DNA from 2 places in the Virgibacillus ainsalahensis genome. Region 2 is predicted to be linked to the other one. Evidence: riboswitches for the same ligand, from Rfam matches in the RefSeq annotation. Region 2 holds a riboswitch; the other holds the start of a gene.
The links. Region 2 has a riboswitch for FMN ahead of ribE (riboflavin synthase). Riboswitches for the same ligand answer to the same signal wherever they lie in the genome.

Region 1 (9,851 bases), 1.5 Mb from region 2:
AGATGCATAAATGAAAAATGATGGGAGGAAACAAATTGAAGTTAAAGAGAAAACAAAAAGTTAAAGCTTTTAGTATTGCAGCATCCGTTCTAATGACTTTTTCTTTAATTGCACCAAGTGTTGCTCTTGCAGAATCAAATGGCAACATCCATCACTCTGTAAATGATTCCCATAAAGCGCAGAAGCTTGCACAATCAAAAATGGGTGAGCGTTTACAAGAAGAATTTAATGCGGATGAAAAGGTAACATTCTTAATTAAATTTGCCGACAAGGCAGATCCGGCAGAAGTAGCAGCAAATGCGAAAGAACGTACAACTCAAGCAAATCTTTCCGCACAAAAGGCTGAACATGTGCAACGATCTGCGGTGATTTCTGAATTGAAAGCAGTTTCATTAAATTCCCAGGCAGAGGCTAAAAAATATCTGGAGAAGGAAGTTGAGAATGGAAATGTGGAGAATTTCCACGCTTACCACATCGTAAACGGGATGGCTGTAACTGCTACAAAAGAAGTTGCAGAGAAAGTTGCATCCTTTACGGAAGTGGAAAAGCTCCTACCCAATGAAACGAGGGAATTATATACCAGTGTAACACCGGATGCAGAAACACCCGAATCCGACATTAAGAACGTTGAGTGGAACGTGGAACGTGTTGGTGCCCCTGCAGTTTGGGAGATGGGGTTTGATGGTACAGGTACGGTTGTTGCAAGTATTGATACCGGTGTACAGTGGGATCATCCTGCCTTACAGGAAAAATATCGAGGCTATGATTCTACTACAGGGGATGTTGACCATACGTACAGCTGGTTTGACGCGACAGCAGGCGAAGAAGAACCATATGACGATCAAGGGCATGGTACACACGTGACCGGAACGATGGTTGGCAGTGAAGCAGATGGTTCTAATCAGGTTGGCGTAGCTCCTGGTGCTGAATATATTTCCGTTCGGGCATTTACCGCAGCAGGTGGAACAGATGCGGATCTATTAGAAGCCGCTGAGTGGATATTAGCACCTGAGGGCGATGTTTCCAAGGCTCCAGATGTTGTAAACAATTCATGGGGCGGTGGTCCAGGTCTGGATGAATGGTATCGTGATGTTGTCATTGCATGGAGAGCGGCAGAAATATTTCCAGAGTTCTCAGCAGGTAATACAACATTTACAAATCCGGGTGGGCCGGAGTCGGTTGCAGTCCCAGCGAACTATCCGGAATCATTTGCGACTGGCGCAACCGATAATAACGATAGTTTAGCTAGTTTTTCCTTACAGGGACCTTCTCCATATGATGAAATAAAGCCTGATATTTCCGCACCTGGCGTGAATATTCGCTCGACAGTACCGGGTGGCGGGTATGAAGGTGGATGGAATGGTACATCCATGGCAGGTCCAGCTGTATCAGCAGTTGTAGCACTTATGATCCAAGCGGATGCCAGTTTGACCGTCGATGAATTGGAAGAAATAATGATGAATACAGCAACGCCATTAACAGATGAGGAATTTCCAGATTCTCCAAACAATGGATATGGATACGGGTTAGTGAATGCACACGATGCTGTATCGTCTTTGGTTACTGGTCTGGGAACATTGGAAGGACAGGTTGCAAAAGATGGTGACGATACGGAGGCACCTACTTTTGAACATGAAGCTCCAGCAGAAACCTATGAGGGAATGAATCTGGATTTAACCGTTGACGCTTCAGATAATATCAGTATTGCTTCAGTTGCTGTCAATTATGAAGATCCAAGTGGAGATGTACAAACGGTAGAAGCAGATCTTGTATCTGGTGACTTTGAATCAGGTGAATATCTTGCAACAATACCTGGAGATCATATTGACGGAGATTCATTCACGTATCATATTGTAGTTAATGATTTCGGAAACAATGAAGTAACCAGTGATGGATATGAAGTTAATGTTCAACCTGGTATCACCGTTGGGTACGCAACAGACTTCGAATCTGAGCCGGAAGGATGGACGGTGCTCGGAGAGAATAATAGTTGGGAACGTGGTGTACCAACGTCGGGACCAGAGGAAGCTGCTTCGGGTGAGAATGTGTATGCAACAAATCCGGATGGAGAATATGATAGTAATTCGAATACTACGCTTTTAATGCCACCCGTTGATCTGCCTGAAGATGAATCCTATCTGCAGTTTAATCAATGGTATAATATTGAAAACAACTGGGATTATGGTCATGTGTTTATTTCTACCGACCAGGAAGAGTGGACGCAAATCTTGCGGTTGACAGGTGAATCTGATGGCTGGGAAAGCACTGAAATCGATCTTTCCGAATACAGTGGCCAACGTGTGTACATCGGATTTAACTTAGAAACAGATGGAAGTGTAGTAAGAGATGGCTGGTATATTGATGATGTTACATTATCCGACACATCAGAAAGTCCTAGTGCATCACTTGGTGTTGTGCCTGGAAAAGGAAATGCACTGGGGATAGCCAAGGGCAATGGTAAGGCAAAAGGGTTAACAAATGGAAATAATGGAAAAGCACCAGGATTGAATAAAGACGACGGGGAAAAGGCATCTTTAAAAGAAAAAGTAGATCCTGCGAAGATTAAACCAGTATTACCAATAAAAGAAAAAGAACCGATCGAAGAAGAAGTAATCAATCCAACATTACTGCCATTGGGAGCGCAAGTTAGTGTACTTGAAAGTGGACGATCCGTTAACACAGATCCTGCTGACGGAAGTTACTCCTTGCTTCATGCTGCAGGTGACTTTACCGTTACTGCAGAAGCTTACGGGTTTCATTCAGATGAACAATCCGTAACAATTGAAGCAGATGGCAATACAGAAGCTGATTTCGTATTAGAAGAAATTGATCAATATACAGTAAATGGAACAATTACAGATGAGTCTACGGGTGAACCAATAGAAGGTGCAACGGTTCTGCTTGTAGAAGATGCAAATGTTGAGCCAGTAGTAACAGACGCTGACGGAACCTATTCTCTGACCGCTTATGAAGGCGATTACACAATAAATGTATTGGCAACAGGTTATCATAGCAAAGAAGTAGAAGCTAACCTGGAAGAAGATGTAGTTGTAGATGTTGCACTCGAACCATTTCATGCTGTTCCGGGCGGAGAAATCGGCTATGATGACGGTACTGCTGAAAACGCGCGTGCATTCTATGATGCGGGAAATGGATGGGCAGTAAAAATGTCTTTACCCGAGGAAGAAGAATCAGCCGTTGTAACGGATGGTGTGTTCCAATTCCATGGAACAGATTGGCCAACTCCTGGGGGTACAGAGTTTGCAGTTGAAGTATGGGATGCATCTGGACCTGATGGAACACCTGGTGAAAGAATTGCGGGGCCGATTGATGCGGAAGCAACAAGAAGTCTAGAGGAATGGACGGTAGTTGATTTGTCAGAGCACGCAATTACTGTCAATGATGATTTCTACATGGTCTATATTCAAACAGGAGCAAACCCAAATGTACCTGGTTTAGCAACAGATGAAAACGGGCCAAACGCGGAGCGCAGCTATCAATACGTTGGTGGAGCCTGGTCACCCTCTCCAGCAGTTGAAGGGAACTATATGATTCGTGCTCGTGTAAGCTATGAAGTGGAAGAACCAGTGATTACTTCCCCGGCTGAAGATCAAATTACCAGTGAACAGGAAATTACGGTAGAAGGGGAGGCCTCTCCAACAACAACTGTCCAATTATTAAACAATGGGGAAGAAGTTGGCAGAGCCGAAGTTGGTGAAGATGGCCAGTTCGCTATCCCGGCAGAGTTAACAGAAGGTGACAATGAATTAACGGTAGTGTCATTACTTGATGACACGCCTACAGGTGAATCAGAACCAGTTCTGGTAACGCTGGATACACAGGCACCAGAATTAACAATTGAAAGTCCAGAAGACGGGGATAAATTAAATAGCGAAACAGTAACGGTTGAAGGTACAGTATCAGATGCCAATCTTGATGTTGTAGAAGTAAATGGACAGGAGGCAGATGTTACGGATGGAACCTATTCCAAACGAATCCTGCTTGACAATGGAGAAAATGAGATTGAAGTTGTTACACAGGATCTGGCTGGAAACAGTACATCGGAGTCCATTACAATTGATGTGAAATATGCTGCAGCTGAAATTGAAAACCTTACACCTACAGAAGATGTATCTATCAATGCGGGTGAAAGTGTGAAAATCGAATTTGAAAGTGAACCTGGATTAGATGCTACATTTATGATTCATATGCCACTAACAAATACGACAGAAAATGCAACGGAACTTCCAATGAGGGAGACAGATGATGGAAGCTATGTAGGATATTGGACAGCTACAAACAGCGTAAATGCCGAAGGAGCAGTTATTGAGGTCAAAACAGTAGATGACTATGGCAATGAAACACGCAAACAGGCAGAAGGTAAATTATTTATCAACGCTGATTGATGGTATATCTGGGAAAGGTTCAGAACAACAATCGCTTCTGAACCTTTCTTACTGCATAAGTACAATTAGGGCTTTATAGCCATAAAAGCTTGAGTGTTTAGTTAAGTTTTCAATTCTCACTGGAAGATAATTTTAAAAAAATTGTAAAAGTCTTTTCAAAACAGATAAAGTATTGTATACTGAATACAAATTAAATTATCGATTCCAATCTTCGGGGCAGGGTGAAATTCCCGACCGACGGTAAGAAGCAAATTTGCTTTAAGTCCGTGACCCACAAAGCAAAAGGCGGAGTGGTTGACCTGGTGTAAATCCGGGACCGACAGTATAGTCTGGATGGGAGAAGATGTTGAGCCAAATTTAAGTGTGTTTCGCGCTTATATTTTCCTGTGAGAAATCTACCACCCTAAAGCCCCATTAGGCTTTAGGGTTTTTATGTATTTTTATTATTGGAAAAGGCTTTATCCTTCATCGAAACGAGATAGGAATCGGTTAAAGATGGAGGAGGAGAAAGATGATGCAATCTACCAGCAAGCAATCATCAAATCTATTAAAACTTATTATTCTGGCACTACTTGGTACTGTTTCACTCGTACTATTTTTCTTGAATTTTCCGTTACCACTTTTACCTGCCTATTTAAAAATTGATTTCAGTGAAGTACCAGCATTAATTGCTTCACTCATTTTTTCACCAATGGCAGGAGTAATTGTAGTAGCCGTGAAAAATATACTCTATTTAATCGTTTCAGGAGCGGGTGATCCTATCGGGGTTGCTGCAAACTTTCTGGCAGGTTTGATGTTTGTCGTCCCTGTATCAATGCTTTATCATAAATTTAAAGGTGTTAAAAGCATCGTATCCGGCTTAGTGACAGGAACGATCATCATGGCGCTTGGAATGAGTGTATTAAATTATTTTCTTATTTTACCGGCATATTCCTGGTTCATGGGCTGGGAGATGACAGAACAGGTGAAGTGGGTGTCCGTCGTTGCGGGTGTGCTACCTTTTAATATTATCAAAGGTATTGTAGTTGGTTTACTATTTGTTCCTTTATTTGTAAAAATGCGAACATGGATTGAACAGAAACAAGCTAATCATATATAGATTAAAAAAGCTAATCCGAAAGCGGGTTAGCTTTTTTTGCTGCTTCAATAAATATAAAATAATTGAAACCCTCATAAAAAGCTCTTCTCGTAAATTTTGTTACCCTTTAACGTCACAGTTGATATAAAAGACGACGTAACCTAGCAGTGACTTCCTCTCATCCTTTACAAAATGAGTGCTACTCCAGCGCTGCTTAAAAAACACTCGCTTTCCACGGGGAACGCTTCAGCCTCCTCACTCGCAAAGACCTCGCCTTAGGGGTCTTCAGACTGTTCCTTTTCCCGTAGGAGTCTCGCATTTTTTTAAGCAGCTTAGAATAGCTTTCTATTTGAGTGAGAAAGCCTCCATGAAACATAGATTCCATGAGCTTTATCCTTTCTATAATCAGAACACCACTCTTAGCGTAGGCAGAATACGTAGACTCCAGCGGGAACAGCACGAGTCTGAAGACCCCGCAGCGGCGATCTTCCGCGAGGAGGCTGAAGCCGTGCCCGCGGAAAGCGAAGTATTCTGCCGAAGCGATTGTGATAGCACTCGGGTTCATAGAAATGGAAGATAGCAAAACCATGATAAAGTTACTTCGTCTTTTATATCTATTGTGTCAAAAGCAACATATCTTTCGATGGGACGAGTAATCACAGTCCCAAGTCTTTTTGATGGGATGAGTAATCGCAATTCCAAATCATTTCGGTGGGGCGGGTAATCGCAGCCCCATACTAATTGAAAACAGCCTTATTAAAAGAAACAATAAAAAAGGACTGACCCCCAACACTCTAACTTAATTCGCGCAGCGGAGCACAGTCCTTAAAAAATCACTCTTCTTCTTCAACCAAATTTCGTGCGGTTGGCATTACTTCTAATCGTTCAACAGGTATCTGCTTTCCCGATTTTTCACTCAAACCATAGGTGCCTTCTTCCATACGCACCAATGCATCATCAATTTCACGCAGACGGTCTTCACGGACAAGGTTCAACCCAGCATCCCTTTGCTGTTCGAATTGCTCTGTCCCCATGTCTGCCTGGTGGTTATCATAATCTGCCAGCTCACCAGTCACATCATTTGGACTGTCGCCATAATTTGATTCTATTTTTTCTTCATTTTCTTTTTTTAATTTTAACAGTTGCTCTTTAAAATAATCTAATTGTTTTTTGTTAAGATGGTTACGCATAACTATCTCCTTTCATCTTTGTTTCTGACTGTAAATCAGAAAAGCAGACTAGATGAACGTACTGATTAATAGAGACAATCCTAATAAAAGTCCATATATAGTGTTCGTTTTTCCGGTAGCGACCATTGCTGGCATCATTTCAATTGGTTCTGTCTTTCCGTGGAAACCTTTAATGACATCGACGGCTTTTACGATACTAAGCAATGTAATAATCGACCATAGCGGCAGGATTCCCGTTATAATGTAAATGACAGTTAGCAGATAGACGATGAAAAATAAAACTGCAAGGAAGTTTACTGCTTTTTTGTGTCCTAAAAGAATTGCAATCGTCTTCCTGCCACTTTTTTTATCACCAATTAAATCTCTGATATTATTGGAGAGCATGATACATCCTATCAATATTGCCACAGGGACTGAAGCCCATAAACTCACTGCCGTTAATGCTCCTGTTTGGTTGAAATAACTGATTCCAATAATGACAGTTCCCATGAAAAAACCGGAAAACAGTTCACCTAATGGGGTATATGCAATTGGATATGGCCCTCCTGTATATAAATAGCCGAAAAGCATACATATTAAACCAATTACGGCAATCCACCAGCTGGACTGAATACAAATATATACACCAAGCAATATGGCAATACCAAAGAAACCGAGTGCTAAACTTAAGACTGTTTTTGGCGGGATACCATCCCGTACAATCGTTCCTCCGATACCAACAGAATCTTCTGTATCGAGTCCACGAGCATGATCGTAATACTCATTGAACATGTTTGTCGCAGATTGGATTAGCATGGAGGCGATTAGCATGGAAAGAAATAATGATATATGGAAAGAACCTTCTGTAAGTGCCAGCATGGAGCCGACAAAAACAGGTATAAAAGAAGCTGTTAATGTATGTGGACGCAATAGGCGCCACCAAATCTGAAAACCATCTCTCTCATTTAAAGCCTGTTTCACATTTACTTTATTTGAAGACTGCATTATACTACTCCCCCTGAAATCTATCTATATCATATTAATAGTAAGTAAATTGGGATGTGGTGTCAATTTATCTAAATTATTAAAAATAGCCCCTTTCCTTGAGAAACGATGAAAAAGAGAATAAAATAAATATGATAGTCTCTTACGGTATTTTAACGGAGGTTTATACCAATGATTGAAACAAAAGAAAAATCAATAGAAGAATTATTAAATAAAGCGATTCTCAAGCTGAAATCAAATCAGGATTTTCAGCTTGTCAGCTTAACAAAAAAAATAGACGATGCAGATCCGCTTCAATTTTTTGAAGCAGCAAAAACTACAGAGAAAGACCGTACCTTTTGGGCAAGCACGGATGACACGTTTAGTATCGTTGGAATTGGTAATGCATTTGAAATTATTGCAGAAGAGAACCGGTTTGAAATAACAGAAGATCAATGGAATAATCTTGTGAATGAAGCAATCATTCATAATCCGTATAAAAAAGCTGGTACGGGAATTGTTGCCATTGGGGGAATGGAGTTTGACCCTAAAAAAGAGAAAACCAAATTATGGAATAATTTTAAGGCCAGTCATTTTACCATACCGGAATTCATTTTAACGAAACATCATAACGACTGCTACTTCACGGTAAATATCTATGTGCAAAAAGAAGATCATCCCATTCAGCTGGCAAAAGAAATAATGGAAGCAGAAAAAAAACTTTTCACCTATACAAGGAAAGCTGATGATGACTTGGTTCTTAAGAATAAAGTGGAAATTTCGCCAGAAACATGGAAAGAGACAGTGCGGCAGGCAACGAAAGAGATTAGTCAAAATAAAGCAGAAAAAATTGTGCTTGCAAGGGAATTGCGCTTAAAGTTCAATAAACGGGCTGACATTGGCTTGATATTGGAAAAATTGTTAGACATGCAACCGAATAGTTATATTTTTGCATTTGAAAAAGGGGAAGACTGTTTTATTGGCGCTACCCCTGAAAGACTGGTGAAAATTGACAATGAACGTTTACTGTCAACTTGTTTGGCTGGAACAGCTCCGAGAGGGAAAACGAAAGAAGAGGATATAAAAATCAGTTATGAGCTGCTACATGATGAAAAAAATCGCGAAGAGCATGACTTTGTCGTTAAAATGATAAGAAATAAGATTAAAGATTATTGCTCGGGTATTGATATACCGGATGAACCTGTCGTCTATCCACTTAAAAACTTACAGCATTTATATACACCAGTAACTGCAAGTTTGAAAAAGGGCTACAGTATTTTTGATGTGATTAAACAATTACATCCGACACCAGCGCTTGGTGGGACGCCACGAGAAGAATCTCTATCTTTTATCCGTGATAATGAATTATTGGATCGTGGTTGGTATGGAGCACCAATCGGCTGGCTGGACAGTGGTAAAAATAGTGAATTTGTTGTGGCCATCCGCTCAGGTCTCATACAGGGAGATGAGGCGTCTTTATTTGCAGGTTGTGGAGTCGTTGCAGATTCTGATCCGGAAGCAGAATATGAAGAAACAAATGTTAAGTTTTTACCAATGCTATCAGTATTAGGAGAGTAATCATGAATCATACAGAGATTTTGACACGTTATACAGCTAATTTTACAGATGAACTTGTGATCAATGGGATAACAGATGTCGTCATTTCCCCAGGATCAAGATCTACACCACTATCCTTGATGATGACAGAACATAAGGGAATAAACGAGTGGATCGTTCTGGATGAGCGTTCCGCCGCTTTTTTTGCGCTGGGAATGGCGAAAGAAACAAAACGGTCTGTCGCGCTTGTTTGCACATCAGGAACCGCTGCAGCTAACTACTTTCCCGCCATTGTAGAAGCACATTACAGCAGAGTACCTCTGGTAATACTAACCGCAGATCGCCCTCATGAATTACGGGACGTCGGGGCGCCGCAGGCAATTGAACAAATTAAATTATACGGAGACTATGTGAAGTGGTTTCAGGAAATGGCCTTGCCTGAAGCTTCGTCAGCCATGTTAAATTATGTGAGAAGTAAGGCTGCACGTGCTGTTTACATGGCTAATGAGGGAAACCCGGGGCCAGTTCATTTAAATTTTCCATTCCGGGAACCATTGAATCCTGATTTTTCACTGGAAAATATATGGAAATCCCCATCTGAACGTGAACAATCTTTCAGCCCAGTTATCGGTGGAGATAAAAGGTTATCACAGCAAC
Region 2 (9,851 bases):
GTCACCAGGTGCCTCAGCTGTCGTGCCGGAAGTTGAAGGTAAAGACAAAGCATGTATTTTCACACTGCATACCATTCCAGATATGGATAAAATCTACCGGTACATTAAGGAAAGTAAACCAAAAACAGCGGCAATTATCGGAGGTGGCTTTATTGGGCTGGAAATGGTGGAAAACCTGCATGCATTGGGGATTGACTGTACTATTATCGACAGATCAGAACAAGTAATGAAAGTCGTTTCTGAAGATATGGCTGAGGTCATTGGTGATCATCTTAAGGAAAAAGGTGTTCAGCTTCTTTTAGAAGATGGGCTATCCGGATATTCTGATCAGGGAAAAACTGTCCAGTTTGCTAGCGGCAACAGTATTCAGGCAGACATGACCATTATGGCGACAGGAGTCCGGCCGAATATTGACCTTGCCTCATCAGCCTCCTTAAAGATTGGAAAAACAGGAGCTATTGCTGTGAACGAATATATGCAAACGAATGATCCTGACATCTATGCGCTTGGAGATGCAGTTGAAACAAAGGATCTAATAACAGGAAAACCGAGACATATAGCACTTGCAGGACCTGCCCATAGACAAGCATTCGTCATTGCAAGCCATCTGAACAACGAGATGGTGCCATATAAGGGTATTATCGGAACGTCAATTATGAAGCTGTTTGATTTAACAATTGGAGCAACAGGTCATAACAAAAACACATTAAATGAAGCCGGAATCCGGTTTAAAGAAGCTGTGCTTCATAGCTATTCCCATGCAAAATATTATCCCGGTTCAGGTAAACTGTGGATAAGGATCTTATTTGATGAAAAAACCGGCATTCTTTATGGAGCCAATGTCGTGGGATTTGACGGTGTAGATAAAAGGCTTGGAGTACTCGCAACTGCCATCAAAGCCAAATTGACAACCGCAGAGCTTGAAGAAGTAGAATTAGGCTATGCACCTCCATATTCAAGTCCAAAAGATCCAATTAACATTATTGGATACAAAGCTTCCAGTATGCTTTAACTTTAAAAAGAAATTTAGAAAAATTGGCTTTTGGCAAGTCTTTTTGATGGGAAAAGTAATTGCAGTCCCATATCTTTTAGAGAACAGCCTTCTGATTACATTAGCTGTTTTCATTATAGAGTAGTGGCGGCATGCTCTTCGCCGCCATGCTGGTTTCTTATCTTTTAAATAAAAGGGTCTGCCCCCTTGCTTGATTGTGGGGGCAGACCCTTTGTTCCTCTATTATAAATCTTCTTCAAAACGGTAGACGAGTTCAAAATTAGACTCATTTAGCAGTTCCGCAACGTGAACACGTACGCCATGGCCAAATACAACTTCATCTTCCGTCATCGCAACAACCATTGCTTTTGTTTTGTTTTGAACATCAATATAGATATCTCCGACAACCGGCTTTAATGTATCATCTTTCTCAGAAAGATAGGAAATGGACTCATCCTCAATTTGCTGGGACTCCGGTACCAGATTTTTATCAAAATAGGCAATTTCCTGACTGGCATCAGACTTTCCGGGAACCATTACAACATACTCACTATGTTTTACACCATTATCCCTTGTTGTCGTTACATTTCCTCCCTCTACACTTTCCACTTTTTCAATTTCGTTTAGGGAATAGTGATCCAGGAAATCAGGGGCAGGCTTGATAATTAGAATATAATCACCAGGTTCTGGCTTGCTATCTTTATCTATCGTATATCGCTTCCCATAGAATATAAAAGTATCATTATGCTGAGGTCTGTACAATTCGATTTCACTGGCACTCGTCAAAACCTGCTGCATGTCTTTCAAACGGTACAGATGGACAGATTTTTTAAACACAGGCTTAACAGAATAAACCTTATGCAGTTCATTTCTGTAAAAAACAAATTGTCCTTTTCTTACTTGATAAAGCTTCATTTCGTTACCTCCTAAAATGCTTATGCTTTTTATATTATAACTATATTTCGTGAAAAAGAAAGCCCATATATAAGTTCCCTAAGTTTATCAAAATTTAAACATAATCACCGGTAGTTATCGTACATTTTTTTCCATATGGACAAAAGGGACCTCCGTATTCACCTCACCTAAAATCCGTTTTGCTGTAATATTATCACCTTGAAGCCATTTCTCAAAATCAAACATAAGCGGTTCACGATCACCGCCAAGAGCAAATCCTGCCTTTTTTTGTTTTGGGAAATATGCAGATGTATGAATCGTCCCTGCCCATTGTTTATATTTATCGGAAAAAACTCCTCTATCCGTATCATTTAGCATTCGGAATGCCTGATAGGCGTCCATTGTGCCAGCTTGCTGCTTCATCACATTTAACCGTTGATAAGAATCATCCAGATGATGGCGGTTTTCGTCTTTCAGGATTTCAAAATGATTCGTACAGATATTAGATTGTCTTACTTCCACCCCTCTTGGAGTTGCTTCCACCACAAATGTCTCCTCATTTTCATCCAGCACGGTGTAGCTAAAAGAGTGGCGATGCGGAATTTCTTTCAAAAGAGAGATCGCTTCATCTACATTTGCGCAAGTTTCCAGAACGATTCTTCCAATCATATGACAGATAAATCCATCACCTGGCTTCTTGCGGTGCATAAAATTGTATCCCATTACCAGCCCTTTTTCATTCATCCCATCCATACGTCCAGTGATCTTCTGGGATGGTCCAATCACCGCATAGCCATTATCTGTTGGCTGATAAACCGTATAACGACCTTCATAGGTCTTGGGATTGTAATCATAATTACGAATCATATAATCAGATCCGGTGAAAATGGAACAACCGCTTTTCACATATTCAAGACGATACCCGCCGAATTCCAGTAATACATCTTCCATTTTCCATTCCAAAGCATCACGAAAACCGATAAGTTCCTCCCAAATTTTAGGAGCAAATGACAAAAACGCCTGTTTTGCTTCCGCTTCACTTATGGTAAAGCGTGGCCTTCTTATTTTCCACTGTTTTTTCCGATTCTCTACGGTAAAAGAATCTTTAAGCAATTCCCCCTGCATGTATCCAAAATCATAGTGGCTGCCGCGAAATTGGACAATATCACTATATATCTGCTTCATCCGTACATCCCTCATTTTCTATTATCTGCCTATAGTGTATCTTATATGAATAGAAATAGAAAATAATTTTTCTTGATAAACAAAATGCCGAAAAACCCCAGTCACAACTGGAGCTTATATTTTTCTATCTGTATTTTTTATTTTAAGAAAAAGCTTTGTAAACCATAGGGACAGAAACGCAATCCCGACATCAATGAATAATAAGTACGTCAGGTTCATTCCTTTATGGAATTCTAATAAACCGAAAATACTAGATAAACCTCCTAAACCAAAAGCAAAAATGACCGACGCAATTACAGCATAAAAGTAAAAATTTTTCCCTTTATTTGTACAGTGTTGATACAAGAGCATGAAAGTTACTGGAAGTAAAACGGCAGTTACCGTGATTCCACTCGTAGTAAGGGGAGTCAATGTGTGTGGGTGAATAAGAAAATTTTGCTCCGCTAATATAGTATCCACATTCATCCATAAAATGTGTATCGTAAAACCAAAAAAAGAAATTTCGAATAATCTTTTCCTATCTATTACAAAGTACAGAAAAATCAGTGGCAGCAAAACGCTCGCAATATTGACCCAAAAGTACCATGTATCCATACCTGAATAGAGACTCCAGTATTCAGAATATAAGTTACTAAGCTGTTCCCTAACTTTGAAGATTTCTTGATATAATTGATGTTCATTCATCTCTCAGCCCACCTAAATAAATCATTTCTTTTTAGTTTTAGACTAAAAGAGTAATTCTATTCAGGATGAAAAACTTGGCATAGAACTTAGGCAGTTAACGAAATACGTTCTCAAACTGTATGGAAGAAACCATCCTAAACATACAGCAGAACCTTTTATGATTTATTTGCCAATTCTTCCACCAGCAGAGAAAGTTCTTCCCAACGATCCATTTTTGTTTCCAATTCCGCTTCTACTTTCTGCTGCTCGGTAAATATTTCTTGCACCTTTTCAGAATCACTTCCGGCTTCAGCAATTTCACCCTGAAGTTCTTCAACCCGAGCTTCCAGTTCCATAATTTCCTCTTCAATTACGTTCCATTCTTTCTGCTCATGGTAGGAGAGTTTTTTCTTTTGCTTTTTTGGTTTTTCTGCTGGTTTAACCATCTTTTTCTGCTGGTTTTCTTCTGTCTCCCTAATTTCTTCAAGATAATCGCTATAATTTCCAAAGAAATGTCGTGTTTTTCCCTGTCCTTTAAAGACAATCAGCTGATCTACAACTCTGTCCAAGAAATACCGATCATGGGAAACGGTAATCACCACACCCGGGAAATGATCCAAATATTCCTCTAAAATACTTAGTGTCTGTGTATCCAGGTCATTTGTAGGCTCATCGAGAAACAGCACATTCGGCTCTGTCATCAACACCTTCAGCAAATACAGACGCCGTTTTTCCCCGCCGGAAAGCCTGCGTATATAGGTCCATTGCTGAGGACGGGTAAACAGGAATCTCTCCAGCATCTGTTCTGCAGTGATTTCTGTACCATCTTTCGTATAGATGACTTCAGCTACTTCTTTTATATAATCTATCATACGCATATTGCCATCAAGTTCTTCATCACCCTGGGTATAATAACCGATTTTAACGGTTTCTCCTGTCTCGATTTCTCCTTGATCAGGGCTCACCCGCTTCGCCATTATATTCAACAGTGTTGTTTTGCCAGTACCGTTTGGGCCAACAATCCCAATACGGTCCCCGGGTACGATAAGATGACTGAAATCTTCCAACAGCTTTTTATCTTCAAAGGTTTTATCAATATTGTTCACTTCAATAACTTTTTTTCCTAACCTTGTTGAGGCTGCCTGGAATTCAACATTTTTCTTTGTCGTATCAAATTTCTGCTCTTTCATCTCCGATACGCGGTTAATCCTTGCTTTTTGCTTTGTCGATCTGGCTTTTGCACCGCGTTTTAACCAGGCCAGCTCCCGTCGTAATGTGTTTTGATGTTTTTGTTCATTGCTTCGTTCTAGAGCTTCACGTTCAGCTTTCTTTTCCAGAAACACTTCATAATTGCCTTCGTAAATATACAGATTGCCTTTATCCAATTCGTAGATTCGATTGGTAACACGGTTCAGAAAATACCTGTCATGTGTTACAAGCAGTAAGGACCCTCTATAAGCTTGCAAATATTTCTCCAGCCATTCCACTGTTTCATTATCTAAATGGTTTGTAGGCTCATCCAAAATAAGCAGATCTGCAGGCTGGATAAGTGCTTTTGCGATTGCGATTCGCTTTCGCTGTCCCCCTGAAAGCTCGGTGACATTTTTATCAAAATCCGTAATTCCCAATTTGGTAAGAATCTTCTTTGCCGCAGCATTTGCTTCCCATGCTTCCTCATCATCCATTTTCTGCTGCATTTTTAGTAGCCGGGATTGTGCTTGCTTACTTTCCGGGTCTCGCTGAAGATGCAAGACCGCCTGTTCATAATCACGCATGACTTTCATAATCGTTGCTTCACCATAATAAATTTGTTCAATAACAGTTAAATCATTGTCCAATTCAGGGTCCTGGGGCAAATATTCGATATGGTAATCCATTGAATGTTTGATTATCCCTTTCTCGGGTGTCTCGATTCCGGCAATTGTTTTTAGAAAACTTGACTTACCTGTCCCGTTCACCCCGATGAGACCGATGCGTTCCTGTTCAGCAATTGTTACAGTGATATCTTTAAATAACAATTTTTCACCATATGACTTATGTACATTTTCAATCGTAAGCATATACTATCCTTCCTCACGCTTTTATCTATTTCGTTTGATGTCTTCTATTCTTTATCCATGCCTTCCCAATGATAACAATTAAAAATAACAACCAGGAAGTAACGAGATAAAAGATTAATTTACTCGTATCATTCATATCAGAAAAGAAAAAGGCCATTCCTGTCCAGACTACTGCTATGATAATAAATTGTGTCACTAAAAGTTTGATTATAATCTCCCCCGATATTCGTAATAGCCCACCATACAGTTTATCTTACTCATCGGTATTTTTCCATTTAAAAAGCCGGGAAAAGCAGTATGTACTGCCTCCCCGACACCTTTATCCTTCTATTGATTTGATCAGGTTCACCATTTCGACTGCAGAAACAGCAGCTTCAGCACCCTTATTTCCTGCCTTGGTACCTGCACGTTCGATGGCCTGTTCAATCGTTTCCGTTGTTAAAACACCAAAGATTACCGGTTTGCCTGACTTAGAAGATGCGCCTGAAACACCCTTTGCAGCTTCACTACAAACATAATCAAAATGCGGTGTGGATCCACGGATTACTGTTCCCAGTGTGATTACAGCATCATATTCCGGTTTTTCTGCCATCTTTTGAGCGATTAACGGAATTTCAAAAGCGCCGGGGACCCAGGCAATATCGATGCTCCCCTCAACAACACCATGTCTTTTTAATGTATCGACGGCACCTTCCAATAATTTACCTGTAATGAATTCATTAAATCTGCCTACAACGATACCTATTTTTAAATCTGTACCAACTACATTTCCTTCAAATTTTTTTCCCATCTGTTTCATCTCCTCATTAATTATGAATACGAGTCTCCATTTTTTTTCGATAAGCAATTAATTGCTCTATTGTAATTAGTTTCAAGTCAAACAGTTCGGCCATTTCCAGTAAATCCGGAATCCGGGCCATTGTGCCATCATCTTTGATAATTTCACAAATTACTCCGGAAGGAAAGGCATTACTTAATAATGCTAAATCGACCGCAGCTTCCGTATGGCCAGGGCGGGTCAATACACCACCTTCTTTGGCAATTAAGGGAAATACATGTCCGGGTTTTTTAAAATCTGCCGCCAGTACCTCCGGGTCCGTTAAAGCTCGTATCGTCCTCGACCGTTCGTTCGCGCTGATACCAGTCGTTGTATCTATATGATCGATTGAAACTGTAAAAGCTGTTCCTAATGGATCTGTACTTTGATCTGTCATCATCGACAGGCCAAGTTTTTCGGCCAAGTCTGCTTTGATTGGCGTACATACCAAACCTCTTGCGTGTGTAATCATAAAATTAATCACATCAGCTGTGACTGTTTCCGACAAGGCAATGAGGTCACCTTCATTTTCCCTGTTTTCATCATCTGTAACAATGATAGGCTTTCCCTGTTCTAATTCAGCTATTGCCTCTTCAATTGAATGGAACATTTTATACACTCCCTTTATGCAAACCCATTATTTTCAAGAAATTCCTGATCTATTTCATTTTTCTGCTGTGGAAATTGCTTGCTTAGCATATTTTGCACATATTTTGCCAGCATATCGCATTCAATATTTACACGATCGCCTATCCCTTTTTCACCAAGAATCGTTTCCGACACAGTATGTGGAATGAGTGAAATGGTAAAGGAATCCTTGTTTACTGCAAATAATGTTAAACTAACACCATCAACCGTAATAGAGCCTTTATGCAATAAAAAACCGGACAGCTCCTCTGGAATCTGAATATCATAATAAATTGCATTTTCCTGTTTTCGTTTTCCGTATATTTTACCGGTACCATCCACATGTCCTGAAACAAAGTGACCTCCGAATCGTCCGTTTGCATGCATCGCCCGTTCCAGATTCACACTTGACCCTGTTTTTAACGCCTGTAATGAGGTTGATTGAATGGTTTCAGGCATAGCGTCCACCTGGAAATGGTTACCTGAATACTCTGTAACAGTGAGACAAATCCCATTCACCGAAATACTGTCGCCAATATTTACGTCTTCGAGTATCTTTGCTGATTCAATGGTCAATTGAACCGCCTGTTCCGATACGTTTTTGATATTTTTTACAGTCCCTTTATCTTCAATAATTCCTGTAAACAATGCGCTCTTCCTTTCTGTAAGGCAGATGGAAAAGTAATTTACTTTCCTACTGCATAAGTGATTTATGTAAACGAAAAAAGCCCCTGAAATAGCTTCAGAGGCTTAGGTTAGAATTTTAATTATCAGCACACTTTATTTATTCAAAAGAAACAGCAAAAAGAAAGATTATACACATATAAAATGTATAAAATCAACGAAATTACTATCACTTTAGCAACCGTGCATCACTAAAAATTCCTTCTCCCATCCAGACTATAACTGTCGGCTCTGGAGTTTCACCAGATCCACCGCTTGGTTAGAAAACCGCACGGGTCACGGACTAAGAAGCATTGCTTCAACACCGCCGATTGGGAATTTCACCCGACCCCGAAGGACTATTTCGTAATTTAATTTCTTATAGTATACAGTTAATACTGGGAAAATGCAAAGATATAGCCTGGTTAAAATATAGAATTATTGTTCTTCATCGGCAGAATCACTCCAGCATCATTTGTTCAGTCAAAATTGCCGCCTTTATCATTCCATCTTTTCAAACTCCTCGACCATCAACTCATAATCCAGTGCACCAAAAGCCTTATATTGAATAACTCCCTCTGAATCAATCATGTAGGAAGTCGGGATTGGTTTAATCCGATATAAGGTTGATACTTCCCCCTGATTATCCAACAATATCGGAAAAGTTAACCCAAATTCATCGGTCATTTTTGGTATGTCCTTTTGATTGATTTCCGTATCGGTTAAATTAATTGCAAGTATGGCGACATCTTTATCCTCATAGAATTCCTGCATTGCCGGCAATTCTTCTTTGCATGGCGGACACCAGGTCGCCCAGAAATTCAGCATCACCCGTTCTCCACGGAAATCGGATAATTTAACCGTCTCACCATCTGTTGTTGTCAATTCAAAATCAGGTGCTGTATTTCCAATTTCAAGACCTGTTTCCTCGGCTGCTACTGTAGATCCGGCTACTAATGCAATTGTAATCATAACTAGTAAAATAAACCATAATCGTATTTTTTTCATAAACCATACCTCCGCTAACGTAGTCGTATTTATTCTTCCGCACTTTGATTGATACATACAAAAAATACGGTGACTTTGCTAAGAATTTGCTATAATACATATACTTCAATTAAATGCTAAAAAAGGAGAATCCTTCTATGCCATTACCAAAAGGAAAATTCAATTGCATTACGGATATCAAAGGTGTAAGAGTAGGACATGTCACTTTACATGAAAAGATTGATAGAGAAGACTCCATATGCACTGGTGTTACGGCAATCCTTCCCCATGGTGGAAATCTGTTTAAGAAAAAAGTACGCGCAGCAAGTGCGGTAATTAACGGATTTGGTAAATCAACTGGTATTATTCAGCTGGAGGAGCTTGGACTGCTTGAATCACCAATTATGCTGACAAATACATTTGGAGTGGGATCGGTTCTTCAGGGGACACTGCAATATATGCTTGAGGAAAATAAGGAAATTGGTGATACCACAGGTACCATTAATATTGTTGTTGGTGAGTGTAATGACGGTTATTTGAACTCGATTCGGCATCAGGCAATAAAGCCGAAACATGCGATGGAAGCCATTCATAATGCTACAGAAAGCCCTGTACAAGAAGGTGCTGTAGGTGCCGGAAAAGGGATGGTCTGCTTCGGTTACAAAGGCGGAATCGGTACAGCTTCCCGTAAAGTTATATCCGATAAGCAAACGTACACGGTCGGCTGCTTGGTCCTAAGTAATTTTGGCAAACGAGAACAAGCATTATTTGCCGATTGGAATAAAATCGAGCTGGAAACTCCTGATGGCTCCATCATGATGATTATCGCTACTGATGCTCCACTTTATGACCGGCAGTTAAAACGTCTGGCTAAACGTTGCGCAGCAGGACTTGGTCGTACAGGAAGCCATATTGACCACGGCAGCGGAGATATTGCCATTGCCTTTTCAACCGCAAGTACATC

Region 1: it holds a riboswitch for FMN, as region 2 does, so the genes downstream of both, ACZ427_RS05825 (ECF transporter S component) here and ribE (riboflavin synthase) in region 2, are expected to answer to the same signal.

The regions. Positions count from the first base shown of each region.
Region 1 is NZ_AP043943.1:1,233,966-1,243,816, forward strand. Features, by position in the region: gene ACZ427_RS05820 (S8 family serine peptidase) at 21-4,406, shown strand; FMN riboswitch at 4,610-4,755, shown strand; gene ACZ427_RS05825 (ECF transporter S component) at 4,921-5,505, shown strand; gene ACZ427_RS05830 (TraR/DksA C4-type zinc finger protein) at 6,318-6,674, opposite strand; gene ACZ427_RS05835 (1,4-dihydroxy-2-naphthoate polyprenyltransferase) at 6,723-7,658, opposite strand; gene ACZ427_RS05840 (isochorismate synthase) at 7,830-9,215, shown strand; gene menD (2-succinyl-5-enolpyruvyl-6-hydroxy-3-cyclohexene-1-carboxylic-acid synthase) at 9,218-9,851, shown strand, end outside.
Region 2 is NZ_AP043943.1:2,755,316-2,765,166, forward strand. Features, by position in the region: gene ACZ427_RS13530 (CoA-disulfide reductase) at 1-1,012, shown strand, start outside; gene ACZ427_RS13535 (hypothetical protein) at 1,235-1,906, opposite strand; gene ACZ427_RS13540 (C45 family autoproteolytic acyltransferase/hydolase) at 2,021-3,070, opposite strand; gene ACZ427_RS13545 (hypothetical protein) at 3,185-3,754, opposite strand; gene ACZ427_RS13550 (ABC-F family ATP-binding cassette domain-containing protein) at 3,910-5,793, opposite strand; gene ACZ427_RS13555 (hypothetical protein) at 5,819-5,989, opposite strand; gene ribH (6,7-dimethyl-8-ribityllumazine synthase) at 6,113-6,583, opposite strand; partial or broken gene ribB (3,4-dihydroxy-2-butanone-4-phosphate synthase) at 6,609-7,220, opposite strand; gene ribE (riboflavin synthase) at 7,235-7,885, opposite strand; FMN riboswitch at 8,117-8,263, opposite strand; gene ACZ427_RS13575 (redoxin domain-containing protein) at 8,402-8,908, opposite strand; gene ACZ427_RS13580 (DmpA family aminopeptidase) at 9,046-9,851, shown strand, end outside.